3 linked regions of the Methanothermobacter thermautotrophicus genome follow. Each later gene encodes a partner of the first gene's protein in a complex. Links are inferred from orthologs where the notes say so. Each region holds a gene or a part of one and is shown on either strand. Other genes may lie near its edges.

Region 1 (8,269 bases):
TCCAGACCGTTATCGATGGCATGTGTGGGGCACCTCCTGGCTGCAATGCAGACCCCACAGTCTGTGCACATCCCCGGTTTATGGGTCGGCCTCTCCTCACCACCCCACACATCCTCATAGGTTATCTCGGTTATAACCCTTGAACGATCCCTTACATCTGCAACAGGAAGTTTTATATCTGAATTCAGGACCGTGAGGTTCTCAAGGACCCTCTCTGATGTTACAGGGACTGGAAGCGCCACTGTGTTAAATATCTCTGGACCCGCCGCTGTCCTGAATCCCCCGATGTACCGGGGGTCCATATCATGGAGGTCACCGCTGATCATGAGGTTCGGCTTTAGGGGGCTGCTTCTTGTACCCTCACCCAGTACTATGGCCCGGGCCCCGTTCAGAAGAACCCCGGTCCCCTGATGCACTGTCTCCATTAATGGGTCGTTTTCAAGGGGGTTGAGGTCACCGCAGCCAGAGAATGAAAGGCCGCCGCAGTTTTCAGGCATTTCAAATGCATTGAATATGGATTTCACTGGTTTTTCTCCTGGATTAACAAGGGCCGTGTAATTCCTGAAGGCCATGCGTGTACCAACTATCCTGGCTGTTTCAATATCATCCATGGTGACCGTGGACTCGACCACCCTGCCCTCCACAGATGTGACCCTCACATGGACCTCGGATCCCATGAGCAGGTCCCTGAATAGGAAGCCCCCCCCATATTCAGGGTCCTCCCTGCTGTGGCCTGTCCCATAGATGAAAAGGTCGACTGATCCAAGGTTCTCATTTGGGCAGGGACCAGGGTAGGCGGGTATCCCGTTCAGCTCAACACTGGCTGCCTTGCGGAAGGAACCAGGCTCTGATACTTTAAGGTGCATGACCGCTGCTGTGCCTGACATGACACCACATGTGGCTGTGGTTACAACGTCAACCTCATCGGCTGCCGGGAGGTCACCATCACGGACCATGTCCTTTATCTCATCTGCTGTAAAGACAGCTGCATCCCCTTCAAGTATTCTTTCATTTATTTCAGAGACAGGTCTGTTCAAATTGAACCCCCTAAACAGTCAGAGAGGATGCCTTCATATTCTAAGGGCTGCTCTAGCCTCATCAAGGGCATCATCAAGCTTCTCAGTTCCGGGGCCTGCTCCCTGTGCAAGGTGAGGTCTGCCTCCACCTCCACCTCCAAGCAAAGCTGCAGCCTTTGATATGACCTCGTTGATCCTCAAACCAGCCTTTACGGCATCTTCAGAGGCTGCTCCAACGATTTTACCCTCATGGTTCGCTAGTACCACTGCGTCGACTGTGGCTGATAGTTCAAGGGCCATGTTCTTCATCTCATCCATATCAGCGTCAACGGTGTCGATTATCACTGTGAGGTTATTGATCTTCTCAGCCCTGTCCTTCATCTCAAGGATCTTTAGTGACGCGACCTCCTCCTTGAGGCGGGAGACCTCATTTCTGAGGGCCTTCCACTCCCTGAAGAACCTTTCACATGTCCCTGGGAGCTGTGATGGGGTGACCTTGAATATGTCCGAGCTTTCCCTCAGTATGTCCCCTGCCTTCTGCATGAGCTCTATGGCCGCTGACCCTGCAGAGAACTCTATCCTCTCCACTCCGTCCTGTATGCGTTCTGTTCGGTTTATCCTGATGAGTCCAATGTCTCCTGTTCTGTGGACATGGGTGCCTGCACAGGCCTGGACATCTATGCCTGGAATCTCAACGACCCTTATCCTTGAGCCAGGTACAACTCCGCCCTGGTAGAGTATGAATCCATACTTCCTCTCTGCAAGGTCCCGGTCCATCCACCTGACATGGAGGGGTACGTTCATCATGACATACTCATTTGCGAGTCTCTCTATCTCCTGGAGCTCTTCCAGTTTTATTCTTCTGTAGTGTGACAGGTCTATGCGTGAACTTTTAACTCCCTTCTGGGCCCCCGCCTGCCATATGTGATCTCCCAGGACCTTTCTTGCCGCTGAAACTATGAGGTGGGTTGCTGTGTGGTTCCTTGTGAGCTGAAGCCTTCTATCGGAATCAATAAAGCCTCTGATGGTTGTTCCTGGTTCGATGCAGATTTCATCGTCTGTCCTGTGAACAACGACGTCCCCTATCTTCTCTGCATGTTTTATCCTGACCTTGCAGCCTTCAGCTGTGATGTATCCTGTATCTGATGGCTGACCGCCCCCCTCAGGATAGAAGAGTGTGCGGTCGAGTATTATGCCATTCTCATGTATGCCTATGACCTCTGCCTGGAATTCCAGTTCATCGGGTTTCCTGTAGAATAGGAGTTCAGTTGCAGGGTAGTCAAGGTGTACGTCCTCCCCGGGCATGTCGGCTTCGGTTTCATTCCTCTCTGCTACGAGGGTGTAGAAGTTGTCTGGAATTTTAACCTTGAATCCGGATTCCTCTGCCATCTCCTTGATGGTCTCGGGTGGGATTCCGTGGGAGTCATACAGTTTTATGAGGGTCTCCAGGGGCATCTCTGCTTTTCCATCCCTTTTAAGGTATTTTATTGTTTTCTCGACAATCCTGCGACCCTTCTTCACTGTCCTTGCATAGCGGTGTTCCTCGAGGTCTATGATATTCAGTATGTGCTCATGATGACCCCTTATCTCAGGGTAGTGGCCCTCAAGGAACTCCACCTGGATGTTCATTATATCCTTAAGGGACTCCTTCATGCCAAGGTCCTTCATGAGCCTAAGGGTCCTCCTGATTATGAGCCTTGCAAGGTATCCCTCCTTCACGTTTGATGGTATCACCCCATCTGCAAGCATGAATGCCAGGCACCGGGTATGGTCTGCTATGGCATAAACCGATTCCATTGGGGAGGCTGCACGTTCCAGTTCCTCCACAGAGATACCAAGTTTATCCGCTACCCTCTTCCTGAGTTCCCTTAAATCGGCGTAGGTCTCTATGTCCATCATCCCTGCAACCCTGGCATTCTCTGCAAGTATCTCCTCATCGATTTCCACACCTGTCAGCTGGAGCAGTTTCTCAATTACCGGGCCAAAGCAGGCATCGTAGGCTGTTGGTGTCCCCTGTGATATCCAGGCGAACCTTTCAAGTCCATAGCCTGTGTCAACTATCTTGAGGGGGATCTCCTCCCTGCCACCATCAGGGAGAGTCCGGTACTGTATGAAGACAAGGGTTGCAAGTTCAACACCCCTGACGCATACCTCATAGCAGGGCCCCTCGTTTCCACCCCCCTGCCACCATGACTCTATGAATGTTATCTCAGATGGATCAATTCCTATGTGTGTTAAAAAGTCATGACAGTACTTTATTGTCTCCTCTTCCCAGTAGACAGTGTTATCCTCAGAATTGAATGCGTGATGACCCCCCATTGTGAAGCATGTGAGGTGTCTTCCTGTTCTTCCAACATTATCAACATCGTTGAGTCTTATTGATGGCTGCGCAACCACCAGGGGGTTTGCGGGGGGTTTCACCAGGCCAGATGTGACCCATGGCTGGAAGTTGTATATGGATGCGCCCACCAGGAATACATCGTCCCGCCAGCGTTTTGCAAGTACAGGGTACCTCCTGATGGGTTCATGACCCCTTTCAGCGAAGAACTCCATGAACTCATCCTGTATCTCATAGAGGTCATAGCTCCTATCTGTGGCGGGGTTTCCTATGAATCCGTATTCGTCACAGGGGGCGTCTCCACATGTTTCGCGTTCCTTCATAGACCAGAAGATGTTTCCACAGGACCTGCATTCATATTTTCTGTATCCAAGTTTTTCAAGCTGACGGGACATGGTAATCATTGAAAACAGTTTTTATAAATAGAATAAGAATTAAGAAAAATAAATTTTTTGCCATTAAACACTGGAAGAGAAAAAAATAGGGAGGAGTTTAACCGAAGAGTGCGCCGAGACCGGCAGCTGCTTCCTCTTCAGCTTCCTCTTCTTCTTCCTCTTCTTCCTCAGCTTCTTCTTCAGCCTCTTCGGCTGCTGCTGGTGCTGCTGCCGCTGCTGGTGCTGCGGCTACAGCTGTTGTTTCCATTGCCTCTTCGATGTCAACGTCTTCAAGGGCTGCTATGAGAGCCTTGACCCTTGCATCGTCCACTTCAGCGCCTGCTGCTTCAAGGACGCCTTTAACGTTTTCTTCGTTGATTTCCTTACCTGTTGTATGCAGTAACATTGCTGCGTATATGTATTCCATATGATCACCTCAAATTTTATTTTTTAATGGGTTAACTGTTGCCAGTAAAGTGTTTATCCGAAGAGTGCGCCGAGACCGGCAGCTGCATCCTCTTCTTCCTCTTCTTCCTCTTCAGCTTCTTCTTCAACCTCTTCCTCTTTTTCTTCAGGGGCTGGTGCTGCTGCCCTTGAAGACAACTTCTCCTTCAGTTCATCATCAACTGCCTCATCATTAACCTCTGCAGCTGCAGCGGCCAGTGCAAGCATCTGTGCATAGGCCTTTGCAAGCAGGAGGTCAGTTGTTTCTGATGTGAGTATTGATGCATTGTATGCAAGGTTGAATGACTTTGAAGCTGCCTTCTGGATGATGGCAGGCATTGTCTCCCTGGTGTATATAACCGCGTTGACGGAGAGGTTAAATGCCTGTGAAAATGCCTTCTGGATATCAGACAGGGTCTTCTCTTCATCGATGGTTAATACATCTGCAGTGTATATTGTCTGGTTTTCATATGCTGCTCTGAGGTCTATTCCCACCTCAAGTGGCTGTATATCAAGTCTTGTTAATATTCCGGCCACCTTGGGTGGTATCTCCTCCCCTGCCTTCACAACGACGTGGTCATTTGAAACCACGATCTTGCCCTTCTCGATCTTGGCAGGGATACCTATCTGCTGCAGTTCACCCAGTATTGGACCTGGTGCAAATCCGGTATCCCCCTTGGGGACAACTATGTCAGCCGGGGCGATGGCCCCTGGTTTGGCTGGAGCAGGAGTTTTACTGTCCTCAAGGATCTTGAAGAGCTTAAATGGATTCATATCTGTGAATATAAGTGCAGGCTGCCCCTCCATGTATTCAGAGAGTGAATCAACGTTTTCAAGTTCTCTGCCAGCTTTCTCAAGGGCAAGGCTGATCAGGGTCTTCTTGGACATTCTGATGAGTGCACTGTCACGGAGTGTCTGGCGCATCTTCTGGAGCTGCCTTGCAGGTATGTCTGCAAGGTTGGCTATACCAACCACTTCATGACCTTTGATGAGGTCATGGAGCTCCTGAACCTCTTTCTTCTTCCATTCAGCCACGTGAGCCATTTAAATCACCCTCACTACCGGGCCCATGGTTGTCTTAACGTACATGGACTTTAACTGGTTTCTTCCCTTCTCAAGTTTGCGGTCAATTGTCTGAAGAACCGCCTCTATGTTCTCGGCGAGCTTCTCATCGTCCATGTCCTCGGTACCAACCACGGTATGAACCACTGGCTGGTCCTTGATTCTGACCTTAACAGTGTCCCTGAGTTTCTTCAGGATGGGCTCCGGGTTTATTGTTGCTGGCACTGGTTTGGGCATCTTCTTTCTGGGTCCGAGAACGGGTCCCAGGAATCGACCCACCAGGGGCATCATGTCTGCCTGAGCCACAAAGAATTCATACTGGTTGGCAAGTTTCTTTGCTTCCTTACGGTTTTTGCCAAGTTCTTCAAGTTCATCCTTGGTTATCACAAGGTCGGCCCCTGCATTTTTAGCCTGGAGGGCCAGTTCCCCATCGGCTATCACGGCAATCTTTACATCCTTACCGCGGCCGTTGGGTAGAGAAACTTCCTCGTCAAACCTGTTCTCTGGTTTATTGACGTCAAGGTCCTTGATGTTAAGAATAACATCCATGGACTGTGTGAAGTTTCTCGGCCTTGAAAGTTCCTTGGCCTTCTTCACCGCTTCCATTATCTCTTGTTGCATTCTGAATCCTCCATGAACTTCAAAAAATAAGTTCATATAATGGGGTTAGTTATGTGGTTTTCAAGATTTATAAATTTTTATGATGTGAGGAGGTCATCATAGGCTCCCTGGTCAACCTCCCTCTGAACCTCACGGGGGTCCTTACCATTCACTGTTATGCCCATGCTGACACAGGTGCCCATGATCTCCTTGACTGCACGTTTGTAGTCATTTGATAGCAGTGCATCGAATTTCATCCTGGCAATCTTCAGCACCTGTTCCATTGAGATGTCTGCTATCTTATCCATCCCAGGGTCCTGGGACCCCTTCTCCAGCTTGAGTTCATCCATGATGAGGGCGGTTGTTGGAGGAGTACCCACTTCAACCTCAAATTCCCTTGTATCCGTGTCCACTATGATCTTCACAGGGACCTTCATCCCCTCAAAGTCAGCTGTCTTGCGGTTTATCTCCTCAACTACCTGCATCATGTTAATTCCAAGCGGACCAATCGCAGGACCCAGAGGTGGTCCTGGAGTGGCTTTTCCACCATCAATAAGAATTTCAACGGTTTCTTTAGCCATTAATCAGCCTCCTTTTGTATTATTCTAATCTGATCACCTTTAACAGTTACTGGAATGGGCACGGCCGCCTCTATGAGTTCAAGTACAACTTCCTCCCTTGACTCATCTATGCGGATAACCTTTGCCCTTTCGCCCTTAAAGGGTCCGGATATGAGTTCAACAATGCTTCCCTTCTTAATGGATGATATGATGGGTTCTGGCTTGAGGAACCTTTTAACCTCTTCAAAGTCTATCTCGGCCTCACCCTCTGTTTTACTTTCAACTACACCCCTGAGGTGGGGCACCCTTATTGCAGGGTTTCTCATGTCAATCTTTGATGAGGACTCAACCAGGATGTATCCCCTCAGTGATTCAGGGACAAGAATAGCGTTTATCTCTATACCACTATCCCTCACCTTCCTTGCAAGCATCCTGGCCACATTTTTCTCCTGACCCACGGAGGTCTTAAGGGCATAGATGGAATTTTTACTATCTTCCATTAAGAACACAACCTCATATATATAATTCACTGTACAACCTTTAACCCACCCTGATGCTAGCCCCCCAGGAGCTGGGCGATTATGCTTATTATGAATCCTATGACACCTATTATTATTATACCTATACCGGTTACCTTTGACACGTTGAGGTATTCCTCACGGCTAGGTTTCTTTGAAACCTTCAATACTCTCTTTGACTGTTTTATAAAATTTAAAATAGACTCCCTGTATTTCATGGTTTATCCCCGCTATTACTATGGGTTAAAAAACAAGGGCTATGATCAAGGATGAGTGATGGAGTAATCTATAATTCAAGATTTATAAATGTTTTCCTTAAGGTGGGGGTGTGTGGAAGAATATCAGAATACTCCATCTATAAATTCTTCCAGGACAGACTCATCAACGGAGCCCCTTTCACGCTGTTTTTCATCCATGAACTCCTTCTCTGCAGATCCATGGGCCCCATAGATGTAGGGTGATCTTACACCTGCAACGACGATTGTTGTCCGTATGACGTTCTGAAGGTCATCCTGAATCTGGGCACCCCATATTATGTTTGCATCCGGATCAAGTTCCTCGGCAACAACCTCCACGATCCTTTCAGCCTCCTGGAGGGTGAGGTCTGAACTTCCAGATATGTTTATAAGGGCTCCTCTTGCATTGGATATGTCCAGATCCAGCAGTGGACTGTTAAGGGCCTCATAAACTGATTCAAGGGCCCTGTCACCGGATTCTGCCTCACCCATTCCAATCATTGCCATTCCTGAACCCTTCATTATGCTTCTAACGTCAGCAAAGTCAAGGCTAACGAGGCCGGGTTTGGTTATGAGTTCAGTTATGCCCTTAACTGCCCTTCCAAGGATCTCGTCTGCAACCATGAAGGCCTTATTCAGGGGCAGATTGGGTGCGACCTCAAGGAGCTTGTCATTGGGTATGACGATGACGGTATCTGCGGCGTTCTGGAGTTTCTCAAGTCCCCTCTCAGCATTCTCCCTCCTCTTAAGACCCTCTGCACTGAAGGGCATGGTTGCAACGGCTATCGTGAGGGCGCCCGCCTTCTTGGCGAGTTTGGATATCACGGGCGCTGATCCTGTCCCTGTACCACCCCCAAGGCCACAGGTTACAAAGACCATATCAGCCCCTTCAAGTTCCCTGCGGATATCATCCTCACTTTCCTCTGCACATTCCTCTCCCACTTCAGGGACACCGCCTGCACCGAGACCACCACATACATTCCTGCCTATGAGAAGCTTCCGGTCAGCTACCGAGTAGAAGAGGTCCTGGGCATCCGTGTTAACGGCTATGGTCTCAGCACCCTCAACTCCAATCTCACTGAGCCTTGTTACGGTGTTGTTACCTGCTCCGCCGGTCCCAA
Region 2 (2,988 bases), on another replicon or contig:
GGAGGCCATAGAGAGGTTCAGGAGACAGGTTGAACTTGTGGACATGGTTGATGTTGAGGATCCATCCATGATAACTGCAAGGATAGAGGACTGTGTGGTTCATGACGCTGGTGCGATGGAAGAGGAACCCCTCGTTTTAAAGTTTCCGGAAATTAAAAAAGGGGATTCAGAAGAAAACACCTGATTATTTATTTTTAAGGGTCCTGACCGCCACCCAGAGGCGGTCACTTCCTCCTATTTTCCACGCCGGGACTGGGATTTGAACCCAGGAGGAGCAGAGCTCCACAAGATTTCCAGTCTTGCGCCTTACCTGGCTAGGCTATCCCGGCAGAACAGTTATGATTTTAATTCAGAAAAAAGTTTTTTAAGCGCCGGGACTGGGATTTGAACCCAGGCGGAGAGAATCTCCACGGGATCTCAAGTCCCGCGCCTTACCTGGCTAGGCTATCCCGGCAGTGTCAGATAAAAGAGATTGATAAACTCTTATTTATATAGTTTTTGGTGGGTGAATTTAGTTAGAGGGGTTTGCACCCCAGTTAACTTTTGAGTTCGATTTCGATGCTGACATTGTCAGGCACGTTGACCTTCATGACCTGACGCATGGCCCTTTCATCGGCCTCTATACCCACAAGCCTCTTGTGGATCCTCATCTCCCATTTCTCCCAGGTTGCGGTTCCCTCACCATCAGGGGATTTCCTTGTTGGAACCACGAGCCTCTTGGTTGGGAGGGGTATTGGGCCTGACATGTCCACGCCTGTCCTCTCAGCAATCTTCTTGAGCTGGTCACAGACGTATGCCAGTTTTTCAGGGTCTGTCCCTGTCAGTTTAATCCTTGCTTTGTGCATTTAAATCCTCCTGTAAAAAAGGGAAGAGGTGGGTTTATTTTGCTGGTACGAGGTCTATGCACATTCCAGCAGCCACTGTCTGTCCCATGTCCCTTATGGCGAATCTTCCCATGTGTGGGATGTCCTTTATCTTCTCGATGACCAGTGGCTTGGTTGGTTTGACCTTCACAACAGCAGCGTTACCTGTTTTCAGGAAGTCAGGGTTTTCCTCTTCCACCTGACCTGTTGCAGGGTTCATCTTCTGCACCAGTTCAAGGAAGGTACAGGCAACCTGTGCTGTGTGACAGTGGAATACAGGTGTGTAACCCACTGTTATGACACCTGGGTGCTGGAGAACAACGATCTGTGCCGTGAACTCCTTGGCAACCTTTGGCGGGTTGTCCAGGTGTCCTGCGACGTCTCCCCTTCTGATGTCGTTTTTACCGACACCCCTGACGTTGAAACCTATGTTGTCACCAGGTTCGGCCTGTTCGATCATCTCATGGTGCATTTCGATGGATTTGACCTCTCCACTTACACCTGCAGGTTCGAATATGACATTTTCACCCTTCTTGAGGACACCTGTCTCTACACGTCCCACTGGGACGGTACCGACACCTGTGATGGAGTAGACGTCCTGTATAGGGATCCTCAGTGGAAGGTCCACAGGCTTTTCGGGTGCTTCAAGGTCGTCAAGGGCTTCAACGAGTGTTTTACCCTTGTACCATGGGGTGTTTTCGCTCTTTGATGTTATGTTGTCCCCTTCAAAGGCGGAGAGTGGGATGAATTCAACGTCGCTTGGCTTGTAACCCACTGTTTTGATTAGGGCTGCAACCTCATCCTTGAGGGCGTTGAATTTCTCTTCGTCGTAGTTGACGAGGTCCATCTTGTTGATGGCGACTATGAGCTGGTTTATACCCAGTGTCCTTGATAGGAACACGTGTTCCTTGGTCTGGGGCATTACACCGTCGTCCACTGCAACTACTAGGACTGCTGCGTCTGCCTGGGACGCACCTGTGATCATGTTCTTAACGAAGTCACGGTGTCCGGGGCAGTCCACGATTGTGAACTCGTACTTGTCTGTTTCGAATTTGGCGTGTGCAAGGTCGATTGTAACTCCTCTTTCCCTTTCCTCGGAGAGCCTGTCCATGACAAACCTGAACTTGTCTTCACCGTCAGCTAACTGCTGTTCGGCGATTGCTCCGGCCTGCAGGAGCAGGTGTCCCACTAGTGTGGATTTTCCGTGGTCTACGTGTCCAATAAACGCCAGGTTCATGTGTTCTTTTTCTTTAGCCATAATATACCTCCATATATGATGGTTTAGCCTGATTTTTTAGATCCAGCAAATGGGCATGCTGTTTGTCTAAGGTAATTTCCTATATTCTTTTTAATTATATAAGTTTAATGGGATTAACCCAGGTAGTGGTCTGCCCTGTAGGGTTCAGGACTCAGACCCTTCCTGGTCCTTACCTCCCTTATTATGGTGTGCTGCAGTTCGTTTGGAAGTCTCTCGAATCCAGCGTTCTCTGTTGACCAGAGACATCGTCCCTCGGTGGCTGACCTGATATCGCCTGCGAATCCAAACATCTCCGCCACTGGTACAGTGGATTCAACGGTTACCATGTCACCCTCCTGGGTCATGTTGACGATCTGTCCACGCCTGTTCTGTATCTCACGTGTCGCGCTTCCCATGTAATCCTGTGGCACGTTGATGAATACCTTCTGTATGGGTTCAAGGAGCACTGGCTCTGCAGACATCATGGCACCGAATATACCCTTCCTTATGGCTGGAAGGACCTGTGCGGGACCCCTGTGGACAGCGTCCTCGTGGATCTTGGCGTCCATGAGTTTTATCTTAACCCCCATGACCTTCTCCTTGGCCAGTGGGCCGTTGTCCATTGCACTCTCAAATCCGTCCATGAGGAGCTCCTTGATCTCGTCGAGGTACTGGATACCACGGGTCATGTTGATGAAGATGTTCTTCTCATAGACATCCCAGACCCTTCTGGCTTCCTCCTTATCCATACCTGCCTCTATGAAGTTCTTGGCCATCTCCTTACCCTTTACACGACCTTCTTTTATCTTACCTTCCTGTATAGCTTGCATCACTGATTCTTCAACTGGTTCAATTTCTATGTAGAAGCGGTTGTGTTTGTTGGGTGAT
Region 3 (2,916 bases), on another replicon or contig:
AAGGAGAACCCTGTCCAGGTCCTTGTCAAGGCCGTTGAAAACACCTCACCCAGGGAGGAGACCACAAGGATCAAGTACGGTGGTATAGGTTACCAGGTCGCAGTTGACATCTCCCCCCAGAGGAGGGTGGACCTCTCACTGGGATTCATAACCAAGGGCGCAATGCAGGCAGCATTCAAGAACAAGAAGTCCATAGAGGAGTGCCTTGCGAATGAGATAATGCTGGCTGCAGAGTACGACACAAGAAGCTTCGCGATTCAGAAGAAGGAAGAGAAAGAAAGGATAGCCAGATCCGCACATTAAACTTACAGGTGGTTTTAGTGAGCAGACGTGCAAAAATGATTAGTAAGATTAAGGAGCTCATGTACCAGCCAGAGTACATCCGTAACATCGGTATAGTGGCACACATTGACCACGGGAAAACAACACTCTCCGACAACCTCCTGGCTGGTGCTGGGATGATCTCCGCTGAACTGGCAGGGGATCAGCGCTTCCTTGACTTCGACGAACAGGAACAGGCAAGGGGTATCACCATTGACGCTGCGAACGTCTCAATGGTCCACTCCTACGAGGGAAATGAATACCTCATAAACCTCATCGACACACCAGGTCACGTTGACTTCGGGGGTGACGTTACAAGGGCCATGAGGGCCGTTGACGGTGCAGTTGTTGTTGTATGTGCCGTTGAGGGCATAATGCCCCAGACAGAAACCGTGCTAAGGCAGGCCCTCAAGGAAAACGTGAGACCCGTCCTCTTCATAAACAAGGTTGACAGGCTCATAAACGAACTTAAACTTGACGCCAGTGAGCTCCAGGAGAGGTTCGTGAAGATCATAGCAAATGCAAACAAACTCATCAAGAACATGGCCCCTGAGGAGTTCAGGGACAAATGGCAGGTCCGTGTTGAGGATGGGAGTGTCGCCTTCGGTTCAGCCTACCACAACTGGGCGATAAACGTCCCCATAATGCAGGAGACAGGCATAAACTTCAACGACATCTACGAGTACTGTAAGGGGGACAACCAGAAGGAACTTGCCCAGAAGGTGCCGCTACACCAGGTCCTTCTTGGAATGGTTGTTGAACACCTGCCAAGCCCCGCCGATTCCCAGGCATACAGGGTCCCAATAATATGGTCCGGGGACCTTGAAAGCGAAGAGGGACAGGCCATGCTAAAAACAGACCCTGAAGGCCCCCTTGCAGTGATGGTAACCGATGTGAGTATAGACAAACACGCCGGGGAAGTCGCCACGGGACGTGTCTATGGTGGAACAATAGAGAAGGGAAGCGAGGTCTTCCTTGTGGGTTCCCACAGCAAGGCACGTGTACAGCAGGTCGGTGTCTACATGGGACCAGAGAGGGTTAACACCGACAAGGTCCCTGCAGGTAACATCGTGGCCATAACAGGTGCCAAGAATGCAGTTGCAGGTGAAACAATCTGCGACACCGGCAGGAAGATAAAGGCCTTTGAGGGCCTTGAACACATCTCCGAACCAGTGGTTACAGTTGCAGTTGAGGCCAAGAACACCAAGGACCTTCCAAAGCTCATAGAGGTACTCAGGCAGGTCGGTAAGGAGGACCCAACCGTAAGGGTTGAAATAAACGAGGAGACCGGTGAACACCTCATCTCAGGTATGGGTGAACTCCACCTTGAGATCATAGCCTACAGGATCAACGAGAAGGGTGTTGAGATAGAGACATCAGAACCGATAGTCGTCTACAGGGAGACCGTTGCAGGTACCGCAGGACCCGTTGAGGGTAAATCACCCAACAAACACAACCGCTTCTACATAGAAATTGAACCAGTTGAAGAATCAGTGATGCAAGCTATACAGGAAGGTAAGATAAAAGAAGGTCGTGTAAAGGGTAAGGAGATGGCCAAGAACTTCATAGAGGCAGGTATGGATAAGGAGGAAGCCAGAAGGGTCTGGGATGTCTATGAGAAGAACATCTTCATCAACATGACCCGTGGTATCCAGTACCTCGACGAGATCAAGGAGCTCCTCATGGACGGATTTGAGAGTGCAATGGACAACGGCCCACTGGCCAAGGAGAAGGTCATGGGGGTTAAGATAAAACTCATGGACGCCAAGATCCACGAGGACGCTGTCCACAGGGGTCCCGCACAGGTCCTTCCAGCCATAAGGAAGGGTATATTCGGTGCCATGATGTCTGCAGAGCCAGTGCTCCTTGAACCCATACAGAAGGTATTCATCAACGTGCCACAGGATTACATGGGAAGCGCGACACGTGAGATACAGAACAGGCGTGGACAGATCGTCAACATGACCCAGGAGGGTGACATGGTAACCGTTGAATCCACTGTACCAGTGGCGGAGATGTTTGGATTCGCAGGCGATATCAGGTCAGCCACCGAGGGACGATGTCTCTGGTCAACAGAGAACGCTGGATTCGAGAGACTTCCAAACGAACTGCAGCACACCATAATAAGGGAGGTAAGGACCAGGAAGGGTCTGAGTCCTGAACCCTACAGGGCAGACCACTACCTGGGTTAATCCCATTAAACTTATATAATTAAAAAGAATATAGGAAATTACCTTAGACAAACAGCATGCCCATTTGCTGGATCTAAAAAATCAGGCTAAACCATCATATATGGAGGTATATTATGGCTAAAGAAAAAGAACACATGAACCTGGCGTTTATTGGACACGTAGACCACGGAAAATCCACACTAGTGGGACACCTGCTCCTGCAGGCCGGAGCAATCGCCGAACAGCAGTTAGCTGACGGTGAAGACAAGTTCAGGTTTGTCATGGACAGGCTCTCCGAGGAAAGGGAAAGAGGAGTTACAATCGACCTTGCACACGCCAAATTCGAAACAGACAAGTACGAGTTCACAATCGTGGACTGCCCCGGACACCGTGACTTCGTTAAGAACATGATCACAGGTGCGTC

Evidence for each region. Proteins that work in one complex are often made in the same cells at the same time.
Region 2: the proteins of rpl12p (region 1) and tuf are in contact, whole or in part, in a crystal structure (PDB 3WY9), measured with the Pyrococcus horikoshii proteins. The link is inferred for Methanothermobacter thermautotrophicus from one-to-one orthologs. Residues at the interface, in WP_010886059.1 of Pyrococcus horikoshii: Glu96, Glu97, Leu100, Leu103, Ser104, Ala105, Leu106, Phe107, Gly108; in WP_010885563.1 of Pyrococcus horikoshii: Lys125, Glu126, Phe129, Arg132, Thr133, Lys165, Leu166, Thr169, Lys324, Gln326, Leu359, Ala360, Ile369, Glu372, Ile384, Ile422, Ser423, Gln425.
Region 3: the proteins of rpl12p (region 1) and DNK57_RS05870 are in contact, whole or in part, in a crystal structure (PDB 5H7L), measured with the Pyrococcus horikoshii proteins. The link is inferred for Methanothermobacter thermautotrophicus from one-to-one orthologs. Residues at the interface, in WP_010886059.1 of Pyrococcus horikoshii: Leu100, Ala101, Gly102, Leu103, Ser104, Ala105, Leu106, Phe107, Gly108; in WP_048053510.1 of Pyrococcus horikoshii: Pro161, Met164, Met165, Phe168, Ser169, Ile172, Val195, Glu196, Phe202, Leu211, Ser212, Val213, Met216, Lys222, Phe223, Asn224.

Annotation. Positions count from the first base shown.
Region 1 is NZ_QKOF01000005.1:58,216-66,484, forward strand. The notes cover bases 2,502-5,478. They hold rpl12p (50S ribosomal protein P1), read right to left. Parts: upstream 4,156-5,478; coding sequence 3,847-4,155; downstream 2,502-3,846. Other genes in these bases: alaS (alanine--tRNA ligase), read right to left, coding at 2,502-3,758; DNK57_RS02850 (50S ribosomal protein L10), read right to left, coding at 4,209-5,216; DNK57_RS02855 (50S ribosomal protein L1), read right to left, coding at 5,217-5,478. In the rest of the region: DNK57_RS02835 (methanogenesis marker 16 metalloprotein), read right to left, coding at 1-1,037; more of alaS, read right to left, coding at 1,071-2,501; more of DNK57_RS02855, read right to left, coding at 5,479-5,855; DNK57_RS02860 (50S ribosomal protein L11), read right to left, coding at 5,933-6,415; DNK57_RS02865 (transcription elongation factor Spt5), read right to left, coding at 6,415-6,894; DNK57_RS02870 (protein translocase SEC61 complex subunit gamma), read right to left, coding at 6,951-7,130; cell division protein FtsZ, read right to left, coding at 7,254-8,269. UniProt on the Methanocaldococcus jannaschii protein: Forms part of the ribosomal stalk, playing a central role in the interaction of the ribosome with GTP-bound translation factors.
Region 2 is NZ_QKOF01000006.1:279,116-282,103, forward strand. It holds tuf (translation elongation factor EF-1 subunit alpha), read right to left. Parts: upstream 2,122-2,988; coding sequence 880-2,121; downstream 1-879. Other genes in the region: mtrA (tetrahydromethanopterin S-methyltransferase subunit A), read left to right, coding at 1-184; rpsJ (30S ribosomal protein S10), read right to left, coding at 537-845; DNK57_RS05870 (elongation factor EF-2), read right to left, coding at 2,235-2,988. UniProt on the Methanocaldococcus jannaschii protein: GTP hydrolase that promotes the GTP-dependent binding of aminoacyl-tRNA to the A-site of ribosomes during protein biosynthesis.
Region 3 is NZ_QKOF01000006.1:280,947-283,862, reverse strand. It holds DNK57_RS05870 (elongation factor EF-2), read left to right. Parts: upstream 1-320; coding sequence 321-2,513; downstream 2,514-2,916. Other genes in the region: tuf (translation elongation factor EF-1 subunit alpha), read left to right, coding at 2,627-2,916; rpsG (30S ribosomal protein S7), read left to right, coding at 1-303. UniProt on the Methanocaldococcus jannaschii protein: Catalyzes the GTP-dependent ribosomal translocation step during translation elongation.